DNA from 3 places in the Pseudarthrobacter sp. NIBRBAC000502772 genome. Region 1 is predicted to be linked to each of the others. Evidence: riboswitches for the same ligand, from Rfam matches in the RefSeq annotation. Region 1 holds a riboswitch; each other region holds the start of a gene.
What was found. Region 1 has a riboswitch for S-adenosylmethionine ahead of NIBR502772_RS09115 (homoserine O-acetyltransferase). Riboswitches for the same ligand answer to the same signal wherever they lie in the genome.

Region 2: linked by a shared signal. The riboswitch ahead of NIBR502772_RS00825 (DUF1737 domain-containing protein) and the one ahead of NIBR502772_RS09115 (homoserine O-acetyltransferase) in region 1 are both predicted to bind S-adenosylmethionine.
Region 3: linked by a shared signal. The riboswitch ahead of NIBR502772_RS16470 (aminotransferase class V-fold PLP-dependent enzyme) and the one ahead of NIBR502772_RS09115 (homoserine O-acetyltransferase) in region 1 are both predicted to bind S-adenosylmethionine.

Annotation. Positions count from the first base shown of each region.
Region 1 covers NZ_CP041188.1:1,962,213-1,966,187, forward strand. The annotation lists gene NIBR502772_RS09100 (CPBP family intramembrane glutamic endopeptidase) at 1-445, shown strand, start outside; gene NIBR502772_RS09105 (VOC family protein) at 571-1,209, opposite strand; partial or broken gene NIBR502772_RS09110 (O-acetylhomoserine aminocarboxypropyltransferase) at 1,447-1,620, shown strand; SAM riboswitch class IV at 1,710-1,824, shown strand; gene NIBR502772_RS09115 (homoserine O-acetyltransferase) at 1,837-2,952, shown strand; gene NIBR502772_RS09120 (hypothetical protein) at 3,050-3,595, opposite strand; gene NIBR502772_RS09125 (winged helix DNA-binding domain-containing protein) at 3,609-3,975, opposite strand, start outside.
Region 2 covers NZ_CP041188.1:157,822-161,796, reverse strand. The annotation lists gene NIBR502772_RS00835 (O-succinylhomoserine sulfhydrylase) at 1-1,205, opposite strand, end outside; gene NIBR502772_RS00830 (rhodanese-like domain-containing protein) at 1,202-1,615, opposite strand; gene NIBR502772_RS00825 (DUF1737 domain-containing protein) at 1,612-1,869, opposite strand; SAM riboswitch class IV at 1,883-1,998, opposite strand; gene NIBR502772_RS22665 (hypothetical protein) at 2,124-2,624, shown strand; gene NIBR502772_RS00815 (acetyl-CoA C-acetyltransferase) at 2,633-3,829, opposite strand; gene NIBR502772_RS00810 (GNAT family N-acetyltransferase) at 3,934-3,975, opposite strand, start outside.
Region 3 covers NZ_CP041188.1:3,558,010-3,561,984, reverse strand. The annotation lists gene NIBR502772_RS16475 (class I SAM-dependent methyltransferase) at 1-187, opposite strand, end outside; gene NIBR502772_RS16470 (aminotransferase class V-fold PLP-dependent enzyme) at 309-1,748, opposite strand; SAM riboswitch class IV at 1,784-1,897, opposite strand; gene hisN (histidinol-phosphatase) at 2,057-2,869, opposite strand; gene rsgA (ribosome small subunit-dependent GTPase A) at 2,922-3,975, opposite strand, start outside.

The DNA.
Region 1 (3,975 bases):
CCTGCTGCAGGGCTTTGGCCTCGCGGCGCTGATCGGGATCCCGTCGCTGGGCCTCTACGCAGCGGGACGTGCCCTGGGGATCACCACCGCCATCATCCCCAGCGCGCTCGACTCGTATTGGTGGACGGTTCCCGTCCTGATCCTGTCAGCGCTGCGGCACGCCGTCGTGGAAGAAGTCATTGTGGTGGGCTACCTCCTGGACCGCTTCGGCAAGTTCGGCTGGAGCATGCCCCTGGCCATCTTCACCAGCTCGATGCTCCGCGGCAGCTACCACCTTTATCAAGGCTTCGGGCCGTTCATCGGCAACGCAGTGATGGGCGTGGTCTTCGCCTGGCTCTACACAAAGACCAAGCGGGTGATGCCGCTGGTTGTCGCACACGCGCTGCTGGACATCGTTGCCTTCGTTGGCTTCAGCCTCTTTGGCAGGGCTGTGGGCCTGGGGTAAGGCGGCCGTGGTTCCCGTGCCGCACAGGTGAACTGAACCGGGTCCGGCCTTAAAGGATTCGGCCACCATCGGTGGGTGGCATCATTGGCACCCGCTGATGGCGGCCGAAGCTATTGAACGTGCAATCAGATGGTGACTGCTCCGGTAGCGGTTTCGAAGGTTACGGACAGGATGCCCGGGGTTCCATGCGGAGCCACCCAGTCAACGGCCACATCCTCCAGCGGCTTCTCGACAGGTTCGCCCAGCCATTCCGTCACGCGTTCGGCGGAACCGGCTATGGTCAGGCAGCTCATCTTGACGTTGCTCTCATAGGCGTTGGACGGGTGCAGGGCGGGGTCACCCTCCCACTTGAGCATGTACGGGACCTGGGGGTCCGCGATCAGGCCCAGGATGCCGATCTGCTTCCAGACCAGCTCGCGGCCGTCCGGGAACTTGCGGTTGCCGTTGACGGCGGCGCGGCCCAGGCGGTTTTCGAACGGAGCGAGGTCGTCCACTTCGACGCACCAGCCCATCCAGCCGCCGCCGGCCTCGGACCGGGCCCGGACAGCCTGCCCGAAGGGAGCCTTGTCCGATGCCGGGTGGTTCAGGACCTCCACGACTTCCAGGTATTTATGGCCCGCGAGGGGAATAATCATGTTCCGGGTTCCAAACCGGGGGTGCACTCCACCCTTCACGGCTTCAACGCCGAGGGCGGACGAAATACGTTCGGTGGTGGCAACGAGGCCATCTTGTTCACAGGCGTAAGAGACGTGATCCATGCGCATGCCATCATCTTGGCACTTTGTGATCCGGCTCTCAGCTAAGGGTAGCCTTACCGGAATCCTGATGCGTCACGAGTGGACATTCCGCCGGGAAGCAGGAGAATAAACGGCCCGCTGACCACGTCCATCACAATCCTGTTCGCGTCAGGCAAGGCTTCCCGCACTGAACGCAACCGAGCAGCGCCACACCACATCAAGGAGCCTTGAACGTCGAACGGATGGTCTTTAGAAACCCGCCAGATCCACGCTGGCCAGGAGCCGGACAGCGCCACCGGCGCACGGCGCTCCAACCCCATGCAGGATGCCGTGGAGCAGAGGATTGCCAGCCGGGAGGGCGGACTCGCGGGGCCGCTGCTGAGCTCGGGACAGGCCGCTGGAACCTTTGTCATCCTGAACATCTCCCCCCGCAAGGACGCGGCCGGCCAGCCGCAGTAGGCCTCCCGCGAAGTCATAACCAGTCACACGCTTAGCAATAGACCGGGGCTGTTCGTACACTCAAAGCAGGTCATGAGTGCCAGCGACAGCCCCGGCTTGCTGGCCGGCAACCCTCTTTTGCGGTGGGGTGCCCCGGGTGAGGACCTGGCCTGCCGGTCAATTGACGGTGGGCAAGCGCATAGAAAAGGTCCTTCCATGACGATTACGATTTCCCGTACTGCAGCACCCGGAAACGGGGTGGTCCGTTACGCCAGCATCGGCGGACTCGAGCTCGAAGCCGGCGGTTACCTCCCGGAAGTCACCCTCGGTTATGAAACGTGGGGAACCCTCAACGCGGACGGCTCCAACGCCGTCCTGATTGAGCACGCCCTGACCGGAAGCACGCACGTGACCCGCGGCGACAGTGACGAGCCCGGCTGGTGGGAACAGCTGGCCGGACCCGGTGCGCCGGTGGACACTGACAGGTTTTTTGTGGTCTCCATCAACATCGTGGGCGGCTGCTACGGCTCCACCGGGCCGTCCTCGGTTGCCCCGGACGGCAAGCCGTGGGGGTCCCGGTTCCCTTTGGTAACGCTGCGGGACACCACCGCGGCCGAGGCCAGGCTGGCTGACCAGCTGGGAATCCCGAGCTGGTACGCCGTGCTGGGCGGTTCCATGGGCGGCGCGCGGGCCCTGGAATGGGCGGTCACCTACCCGGAACGGGTTCAGCGGTGCGCCGTCATCTCGATCGGTGCCGCCAGCACGGCCGAACAGATCGCATTCGCCCAGGCGCAGACGCTCGCCATCCGCCAGGACAGCAATTTTAACGACGGCGACTACTACGGCGGTCCGCTGCCGGAGGACGGACTGGCCCTGGCACGGCGCATCGCGCACATCACCTACCGCTCCGCCGAGGAATTCCATGGCCGCTTCGGCCGGTCGGCCCAGCACCCCGAATCGCCGTTCCAGGCGGCAGCGCTGGGGGAGCGGGGCCGCTACCAGGTGGAAAGCTACCTGGACCACCAGGGCAAGAAGCTGGTGCGGCGCTTTGATGCCAACAGCTACATCGCCATCACCGACGCCCTGATGAGCCACGACGTCTGCCGCGGGCGGGGCTCGCTGAACGAGGCCTTGGGCCGGGCCACCGCCAGGTTCTTCGTGGCTGCGGTGAACAGTGACCGGCTGTACTTCCCGTCCCAGTCCCGTGAACTGGCTGACGCGCTCCCGGGCGACGTGGACGTGCACGTTATTGAGGCCCCGATCGGCCACGACGGCTTCCTGACCGAGATCGGCCAGCTCGGCGTTCAGCTCCGAGACACCTTCCTCATCTAAGCGACAGAGGACACTTGAGCCCCTGCCCTTAAACGCGAGAGGACACTTGAGGCCCTGGAATCAGTGCCTCAAGTGTCCTCTCGCGCTGACTAAGGGATTAGCCGTTCATGATGTCGGAGCGGCGCTTCATGTAGTCCTCCATGGCCAGCTCGCCGTTGCTGTACTGCTGGTCGAGTTCGGCCAGTTTCCGGGCACGGTATCCCTGCGGGCCCGACGGCGGCAGGGGAATGCCGGGGGCGGCAGGCTGCTGCGGTGCTTCCGCGCGCTGCTCCGGCATCCGCTGCTCCGGCACCGGCTGGCCGTTGGGTTGCGGCTGGCCGTACGGCGGGAACTGCTGATCCGCAGAAGGAATCGGCTGCATGGGCGGCAACGGCTGGCTCGGCGGCAGGGGCTCCGGGCTCATGATCTGCCGGAAGCCGCCACTCATGTAATCCTGCTGCGTGTAGCCGTCACGGGGCTGCTTGTTCTGCGGCCCCGGGTACTGATCGCTGCCCTGGTACTGCCCGCCGCCTGGAAACTGCTCGGGGTAGCGCCCGGAAAAGCTCTGCTCCTGGTTCCGTTTGTTCACGGATTTCCGGTACATCCGCATCGCCATCGGTATTACGAACGACAGAATGATGATCCAGAAAAACAAGCTGTTCACGGTGTAGCGCCTCTCATATGTGTCCTTCCAGCTTAACCCCGGAGCCCACACGGACGGCCGGGATGCCCAGGAAGGCCCCGTACCGGTCCACGGCGTCCTGCACGGCATCCTCCACAGCCGGCCCCGCGGCAGCGGACAGCCGGATATCCAGCTCACAGCGGCCGGGGAACATGGTGTGCCGCCAGCAGCCGGCCATCCGCCCGTCCAGCAGCACCACATGCATCGGATCCCCGGCGACCGGGAACGCCGGAGCGCTGCCGCCCAGGTAGTGCCGCGTTGCTGAATAGCCCATCACGTATTCGTCGTAGCACTGGATCAGGTCGATCCGGGGCCCGGCCGCGGCCGCGGCATTGCCGGGTTCCGAACCGCCCTCCGCGCGG
Region 2 (3,975 bases), 1.8 Mb from region 1:
ATGTGCTTCAGGGCCTGCTCCAGGTCGCCGATGAGGTCGTCCACGTCCTCCAGGCCCACGGACAGCCGCACCACGCCGTCGCTGAGCCCGATGGCTGCGCGGCCCTCGGGACCCATGGCGCGGTGCGTGGTGGTGGCCGGATGGGTGATGAGGGACTTGGCGTCGCCCAGGTTGTTGGAGATGTCGATGATCCGCAAGGTGTCCAGCAGCGCAAAGGCGGCGTCCTTGCCCGAGCGGCCACCCGTCGTCGCAAGTTCCAACGTGAGGACGGTGCCGCCGGCCTTCATCTGCTTGGCGGCGAGCTCGTATTGCGGGTGTGACTTCAGCAGCGGATACCTGACCCAGCTGACGGCAGGCTGCTGCTCGAGCCATTCGGCGATCCGCAGTGCGGACGTGGAGGAGTGGTTGACGCGCAGCGCCATGGTCTCCAGGCCCTTGGTGAGCACCCAGGCGTTGAACGCGGAGAGAGCCGGGCCCGTGTGCCGCATGAGCTGCTTGACCGGGCCGTCGATGAATTCCTTGGTGCCCAGGATGGCGCCGCCCAGGACGCGTCCCTGGCCGTCGATGTGCTTCGTGCCGGAGTACACAATCACGTCCGCGCCCAGTTGGCCGCAGCGCTGCAGCAGGGGAGTGGCAAAGACATTGTCGACGACGACGGTGGCTCCGGCGGCGTGAGCCAGCTCGCTGACCGCGGCGATGTCCACGATTTCCTGCATCGGGTTGGACGGCGATTCGAAGAACACTGCGGTGGTGGGCTCCGACAGGGCGTCCCGCCACTGGTCCAAGTCCGGGCCGTCAACAAATACGGTTTCCACGCCCCAGCGCGGCAGGATCTCGTTCAGGATCACAAAGCAGGAGCCGAACAGCGAGCGCGCGGCAACCACCCGGTCCCCGGCCGCCAGCAGGGCGCCCAGTGCGGTGAACACAGCTGACATGCCCGACGCCGTGGCAAAGCACGCCTCGGTGCCCTCAAGCAGGCGGAGGCGTTCCTGGAATGTGGCCACGGACGGGTTGCCGTACCGGGAGTAGACGAAGCGTTCGTCCTCGCCGGTGAAGGCGCGCTCGGCGGCGGCAGCGGACTCGTAGACGAAGCCCGAGTTCAGGAACACCGGTTCGGTGGTCTCCTGGAAGTTGGTGCGGTCCAGCCCTCCGCGGACCGCCTGCGTCTCGGCGCTCCAGCCGGCGGCGTCAGGGTTGAAAGTCATTTGGCTATTCCCAGGTTGGTGGGCAGGCCGCGGTTCTTCCAACCGTTGACGGTGCGCTCGCCGTAGCGGTCCGGCTCGCCTTCGAAACCCTCCAGGACGTTGTAGGAGGTGAAGCCGGCCTGCGTCGCGGCGATGGCGGCGGCGATGGAGCGCTGGCCCGAGCGGCAGAGGAACACCAGTTCAGTGCCGTCGTCCTCCGGGGCCTGCTGCGTCAGGTCGGTGATGAAATCCCGGTTCGGGATGCCACCCGGGAACGTCCACGGGATGAACAGGGGATCGTTATCCGTGGCCTTCGTGTCCGGGATGCCGATGTGGGCCCATTCGCCTTCGGTCCGGACATCCACCAGGATGGCGCCCTGTTCGAGTTTGGCCCAGGCCTGCTGCGGGGTGAGGTCTCCGGCGTAGCTCATGCGTGGCCCTCGCCGTCGAAATCGAGGTCGTCCACGGCGGAGGCGACGGCGGCATCAGCTGTGGCGATGGCTGACGGGAGGATGAGTGCCTGCGCAACAATCACAACGCCGCCGTTGGACGTTGCGGCCGGGCTGCCGTGCAGGACATACCCTTCGGCCAGGGCAGTCGAAATCCGTTCACAGAACGACCTGTCATCCGGCCCGGTGACAAGCCGGTACGACAGTTTCTCTTCAGGGGCGGGTGCGTCAGACACGACGGAACTCCTTCTTTCACGCTTGCAGCTCGAATGGGTCGATATGCCGAGTATTCACCTGAGGCACCCCGCCGCGAAAGGGAGGGTTGCCGACCGGCCAGTCAGGGCTTGGCGCCGGTTCTCATTACTCCCCAAAAACGTAACATCCGGCCCGCCCGGCCGCACTGCCGCCGACGTCATGTTCCGTAACCAATGCGTCTTTCCGTAATCCCGCCGTGCTTCCGTAACGCCGGCGCTGACGGGACAATCGGGTCATGGGGAACATTCGGGGGCGTTCACTGACGGGTGCCTGGGCACGCGTTTTGGCTGTGACGTTCTGCGCTGTGCCGGTGCTGGTGGGGGTGACAAGCTGCCGGAGCATTTTCGCGCCGCCGCCCTGCATGCCGCCGGACTTTAACGTCTCGCCTGCCGCAGCCAAACCCGGTGACAAGATCACCGTCAGCGCCCCGGATACCACCTGCGATGCCCGCTACGGCACCGACGCACAGGTCCAGGTGACGGTCAAGGATGCGACCGGTACCGCGGTGCTGGAAGAGCTCGCTCCCATGTCCGACGACGGCGGCTTCACTTTCGTGTTCACCGTCCCGGCTGGCGTGGCTGCCGGGAAGGCCGGGGTCACCGCTTACCCGTACAACCTGGACTGGTGCGACGACACCGGAGTGAACAACCGGGCGGCTCAGGGGCCGGCGGGACTGGTCCGGGTTTCGTGTGCGGAACGCCTGGTGCCGCTGATCATCCGTGGACCCGGAGCCTGAACCTGGCGTCAGGCTTTGAGGATCAGGGCGTCGCCCTGGCCGCCGCCGCCGCACAAGGCAACCACGCCTGTCCCGCCGCCGCGCCGGTTCAGCGCGAGTGCCTGATGCAGGACCAGACGGGCCCCCGAGGCGCCCACCGGGTGGCCCAGGGCGATGGCGCCGCCGTCGGCGTTGATCCTGTCCGCGTCGATCCCCAGGTCCGTGGCGGACTGCAGCACCACCGAGGCGAAGGCTTCGTTGATCTCAATGAGGTCCACGTCGTCAATGGTCAGCCCTTCGAGTTTCAGGGCTCGCTCGATGGCGCGGGACGGCTGGGAATGCAGGGATCCGTCCGGTCCGGCGGTCTGGCCGTGGCTGCCGATTTCCGCGATCCAGCTGAGGCCGGCCGCTTCCGCAGCTGCCTTGCTGGCCACTACCACTGCGGCGGCGCCGTCTGACAGCGGGGAGGCGGAACCGGCGGTGATGGTGGCCGCCGGATCCTTGGAGAAGGCGGGCTTCAGTGCCGCCAGCGTCTCGATGGTTGTGCCGGCGCGGATGCCTTCGTCGGCATCAATCACGACGGCGGGTCCCCGGCGCTGCGGGACCTCCACCGGAGCGATCTCCTCAGCCAGGATGCCGGCCGCCCGGGCGGCCTCCGCCCGCTGGTGCGAAAGGGCGGCGACGGCGTCCTGGTCCTCGCGGCTGATGCCCAGGCGGGCGTTCCCGGCGTCCGTGGCGGAGCCCATCAGTTCACCTGAGACGGGGTCCTGCAGGCCGTCAAAGTTCAGCGAATCCAGCAGCGGCGCATCACCGATGGCCACGCCGCCGCGAAGCCGGGGGAGCAGGTGCGGGGCGTTGGTCATGGACTCCTGGCCCGCCGCCACAATGAAATCAGCCTCGCCGGCGCGGATCATGCGGGCGGCATCAATCACAGCAGTCAGGCCGGACAAGCACAGTTTGTTGATGGTCACGGTGGGCACATCCCAACCGATGCCGGCGGCGAGGCTGGCCTGCCGGGCGGGTCCCTGGCCAGCGCCCGCCTGGATAACCTGGCCCACGATGACTGCCTGGATCTGTTCCGGCGCCACGCCGGACCGTTCCAGTGCGTTCCTGATGGCGTGGGCACCCAGTTCGCTGGAGGTGAGCCCGGAGAGGCTGCCGCGGAACTTGCCGAAGGGGGTCCGTGCGCCGCCCAGGATGACGGGGATGTGGGCGTCGTTGCTCATGGTCTGCCTTTCGGTTGCGGATTCAAGAGTTCTTGAGGCCAGCTTAGGCGAACCGTGAGGGCCGGTGAGGTCGCGCAGGCGCTGTGGATTCGGCCGCGATCGCGTCAGCCGTGGAGGAGCAGTTGGTGGAGCAGGTGGTCCTGCCA
Region 3 (3,975 bases), 1.6 Mb from region 1:
GAGCGGTGAACTTGCCGGTTCCGGCCCCCACGTCCACGGCGTCCGCGGCCCCGGCAGGGATCAGCCAGTCCGCTGAGTCGGCAGGGTAGCCAGGGCGTACGCGCTGGTAGTGTTCGCCGCCGTCCTGGAAACTCCGTCCGAGCTCCAGGCGGCGTCCGTGCTCAAGTCTGGGGCCACCCCGTGCCACGTGCGGCCTCCTTCAACTGTGCCCATCGGTATCCTTCGAATTTACCGCATGGGCCGCAGCCCCTGGGTCAGGCGGCGGTCAGGTGGCAGCCCGGTCAGGAACCAGGGGAGGAAAGCGTCAGTCAGTCGTCAAGGCACGGAGCCGCGCCGGCGGTGCCCGGGGTGTTGGGAGCCCAGTGAGGGTACGTGCGGGTGTCGTTGGCCGGAACCCAGCGGCCCGCGTCCACCACGTAGTCCCAGCCCAGGCCGGTCCGGCGGAGTTGCTCCAGGCCGGCAAGGAGCCGCTGGGCATCCTCCAGCCGTGAGCCCACGCCGAAGCTGGCCCGCAGGGAACCGGAGGGAAGGCCGAGGCGCTTGAGCAGCGGGTGCGCGCAGAAGCGGCCGTCCCGGAGGCCAACGCCATGCTCGGCCGACAGGTACGCGGCCACAAGCCCGGCGTCGTACCCTGCCACGGAGAAGTTCACCACGCCGATGGTGCCCGTTTCGGCGTCCGTGTCCGAGAAGATCTGGTGCACGGTGACGCCGTCGATCCTCCCGAGCCCTTCCACCAGGAATGACCTGATGGCCGCCTCGTGGGCGTGCCAGCGGTCGTGGTCCAGGGATGCGATGACCTGGGTGGCGCGGGCCAGGGTGGCCGCGCCGAGGACGTTGGGGGAGCCGCCCTCGTGCCGGGCCGGACCGGTGGCCCAGCTGACGCCGTCGAGCCTTGCCTCGCGGACGGCGCCGCCGCCGGCCAGGTGGGGCGTGCCGGCGTCGAGCCAGTCGGTGCGGCCCACCAGGACGCCGGAGCCGAAGGGCGCGTAGAGCTTGTGCCCGGAGAAGGCGAGGTAGTCGACGTCGTCGGTGCTGATATTGATGCGCCGGTGCGGTGCCAGCTGCGCGGCGTCCACCACGATCCGCGCCCCGTACTTATGGGCGAGGGCGGCCAGGGCCTTGATCGGGAGGATCTCGCCGGTGACGTTGGAGGCTCCCGTGACCGCGAGGAGGCTGACGTTGCCCTGCTCAAGTTCGGCGCGGAGGACCTCGAGGGTCCCCACGATGGTGTCCGCGGCGACGACGCTGCGGTGCGGGACTCCCTGCCACGGCAGGAGGTTGGCGTGGTGTTCGATGTCCAGGTAGAGGACATCGCCATTGGGCCGCCCGTCCGTCGCCGGCAGGCAACCCGCCAGCAGGTTCAGCGAGTCGGTGGTGTTCCGGGTGAAGATGACGGAGTCGTCCGGGCGTCCGCCCACAAAGTCGCGCACGATGTCCCGGGCGTTCTCATAGACGGAAGTGCTGATCTGCGATGCGTAGCCGGCGCCGCGATGGACGCTGGCGTAGAACGGCAGGATCTCGTTGAGGTAGGCCGACACCACGGAGAGGGCGGGAGCGGATGCGCCGTAGTCCAGGTTTGCGTACCGGATGTGGCCGCCCTGGATCAGCGGTGCCTGGATTTCCGCGCCGGTGACGGCAGAGAGGGGGCGGCCGGCAATGGCGGCGGCATCCCTGAACAACGCAGCGGCCTTGGCGGGGCCAGCGTTGCTGGGAGAAACAGTGCTGGGGGAGACGGTGGCAGTTGTCACGGAGACCTCACTCTAAAAGGACTCCCGGTAACGGGAATCCGCGCTTGCCGTGTCCATTCCGGACCGGCCTGGTCGTCACCCGGGGCACCCCACCGCGAATGGAGGGTTGCCGGCCAGCAAACCGGGGTTTAGCGCTGGCACTCGTGACCTGTTAAGAAGCCTAGAACATCCGCCGCTGCAGAAAGGAAGCCCGGCCCAATGTTAAGGACTTTGTTACGCGCGTTTGAGGAGCAGCCTCATTTGTCGAAGATACGACGGCGGACGCCCCCTTCAGGAGGCGTCCGCCGTCGATAATTCGAAGAAAGCGCCTAGAGGAGATCGTCCAGATTCGGGTTCAGACGCTTGAGCACCTCTGAGTGCAGGATGGAGTTCGTGGCCAGGGCATTGCCGCCGAACGGCCCGTCCTGTCCCTCCAAGGAGGTGAAGCGGCCGCCGGCTTCCACCACGATGGGCACCAGGGCAGCCATGTCGTACAGGTTCAGTTCGGGCTCGCAGGCGATGTCCACGGAACCTTCGGCCACCATGCAGTAGGACCAGAAATCGCCGTAGGCGCGCGTGCGCCACACGTCCTCGGTCAGGCCCAGGAACTCATCCAGGTTGCCGCGTTCCTTCCAGCCGCCCAGGCTGGAGTAGGACAGGGAGGCATCCGAAAGTTTGGAGACGTCCGAGACGCGGAGCCGCGTTGCGGCGGCAAGGGACTTGCCCATGTACGCGCCGGAACCCTTGGCGGCCCACCAGCGTTTGCCCAGCGCGGGCGCGCTGACCACTCCCACCACGGGTTCGCCTTCGTCCACGAGGGCGATCAGGGTGGCCCAGACCGGGACGCCGCGGACAAAGTTCTTGGTGCCGTCGATGGGATCAATGATCCAGCGGCGGGAGCCATGGCCCGAACTGCCGAATTCCTCGCCCAGCACGGCGTCGCGCGGACGCGAGCGGGACAGCTGGCCGCGGATGGCTTCCTCCGCGGACTTGTCCGCGTCCGTTACCGGCGTCAGGTCCGGCTTGGTCTCGATGCGGAGGTCCAGTGCCTTGAAGCGGCTCATGGTCTGGTCATCCACGGAATCTGCCAGCACATGGGCAAGGCGCAAGTCATCGTTGTAGCTCGAAGCGGGTTGGATCATGGTTCCAAACTACCGTCTCAGGGCCGCAGTGTTGGGGACATCGGCGTTCCGTCTAGCCGATGCTGCCCAGTTCCTTGGTTTCCTGGCCCACCAGGCGGGGATCCGTGCCCAGCAGCCGTCGCAGGGACGCGAGCCGGGCCGGGCCTGTGGGGCCCGCGTGGCCGGCGGACACCCAGGCATCCACCCCGCAGTTGACGGCAGCGGTGTTGTGCTTGCAGCCACGCTCGCAGGCATCCGTACCCGGCTCCAGGTCCGGGAAGGACCGCAGGATCCGGTCAGGGTCCACATGGGCAAGGCCGAACGAACGGATGCCAGGGGTGTCGATGATCCAGCTTCCGGTGGGAGCTCCGGTCAGCTTCAGGGCAAGGGCCGACGACGACGTGTGGCGGCCGCGGCCGGTCACCGCGTTCACACCACCGGTGGCCCGTTCGGCTCCGGTGAGTGCATTGACCATGGTGGACTTGCCGACGCCGGAATGACCCAGCATCACCGAGACCTTGCCTTCGAGGTACGCGCGGAGCTGCGAAACTGCGTCACTGTCCAGGCGGGCCGAGAGGCCGTCGTCGGAGCGGGCATCGATACCTGATGCTTCGGAGTCCGACGTGCGGCTGATGATCACCGGGAAGTCCAGGTGCTCGTAGTTGGACAGCAGTTCCGCCGGATCCTTGACGTCCGCCTTGGTGACGAGCAGCAGCGGCTCAATGCCGGCGTCGTAAGCGGCAACCAGGGCGCGGTCGATGAAGCCTGTGCGCGGCTCCGGGTTTGCGGCGGCCACCACCACCACCAGCTGATCTGCGTTGGCCACCACCGCACGCTCGATCGGATCAGTGTCATCGGCGCTGCGGCGCAGCAGGGTCCTGCGGTCCTGGATCCGGACGAGGCGGGCCAGCGTGTCAGGCTCCCCGGAGACATCTCCAACGAGGGAGACGAAGTCGCCGGCAACCACGGGGGAGCGGCGGAGTTCGCGGGCCCTGGCTGCGATGATGATCCGCTCGTCGCCCGAGTCTTCGCCGACGACGGCGGTGTACCGGCCGCGGTCCACGGTGATGATGCGGCCCGTGACGGCGTCGTCGTGGCTGGGGCGGTCCTTCGTGCGCGGCCGGGAG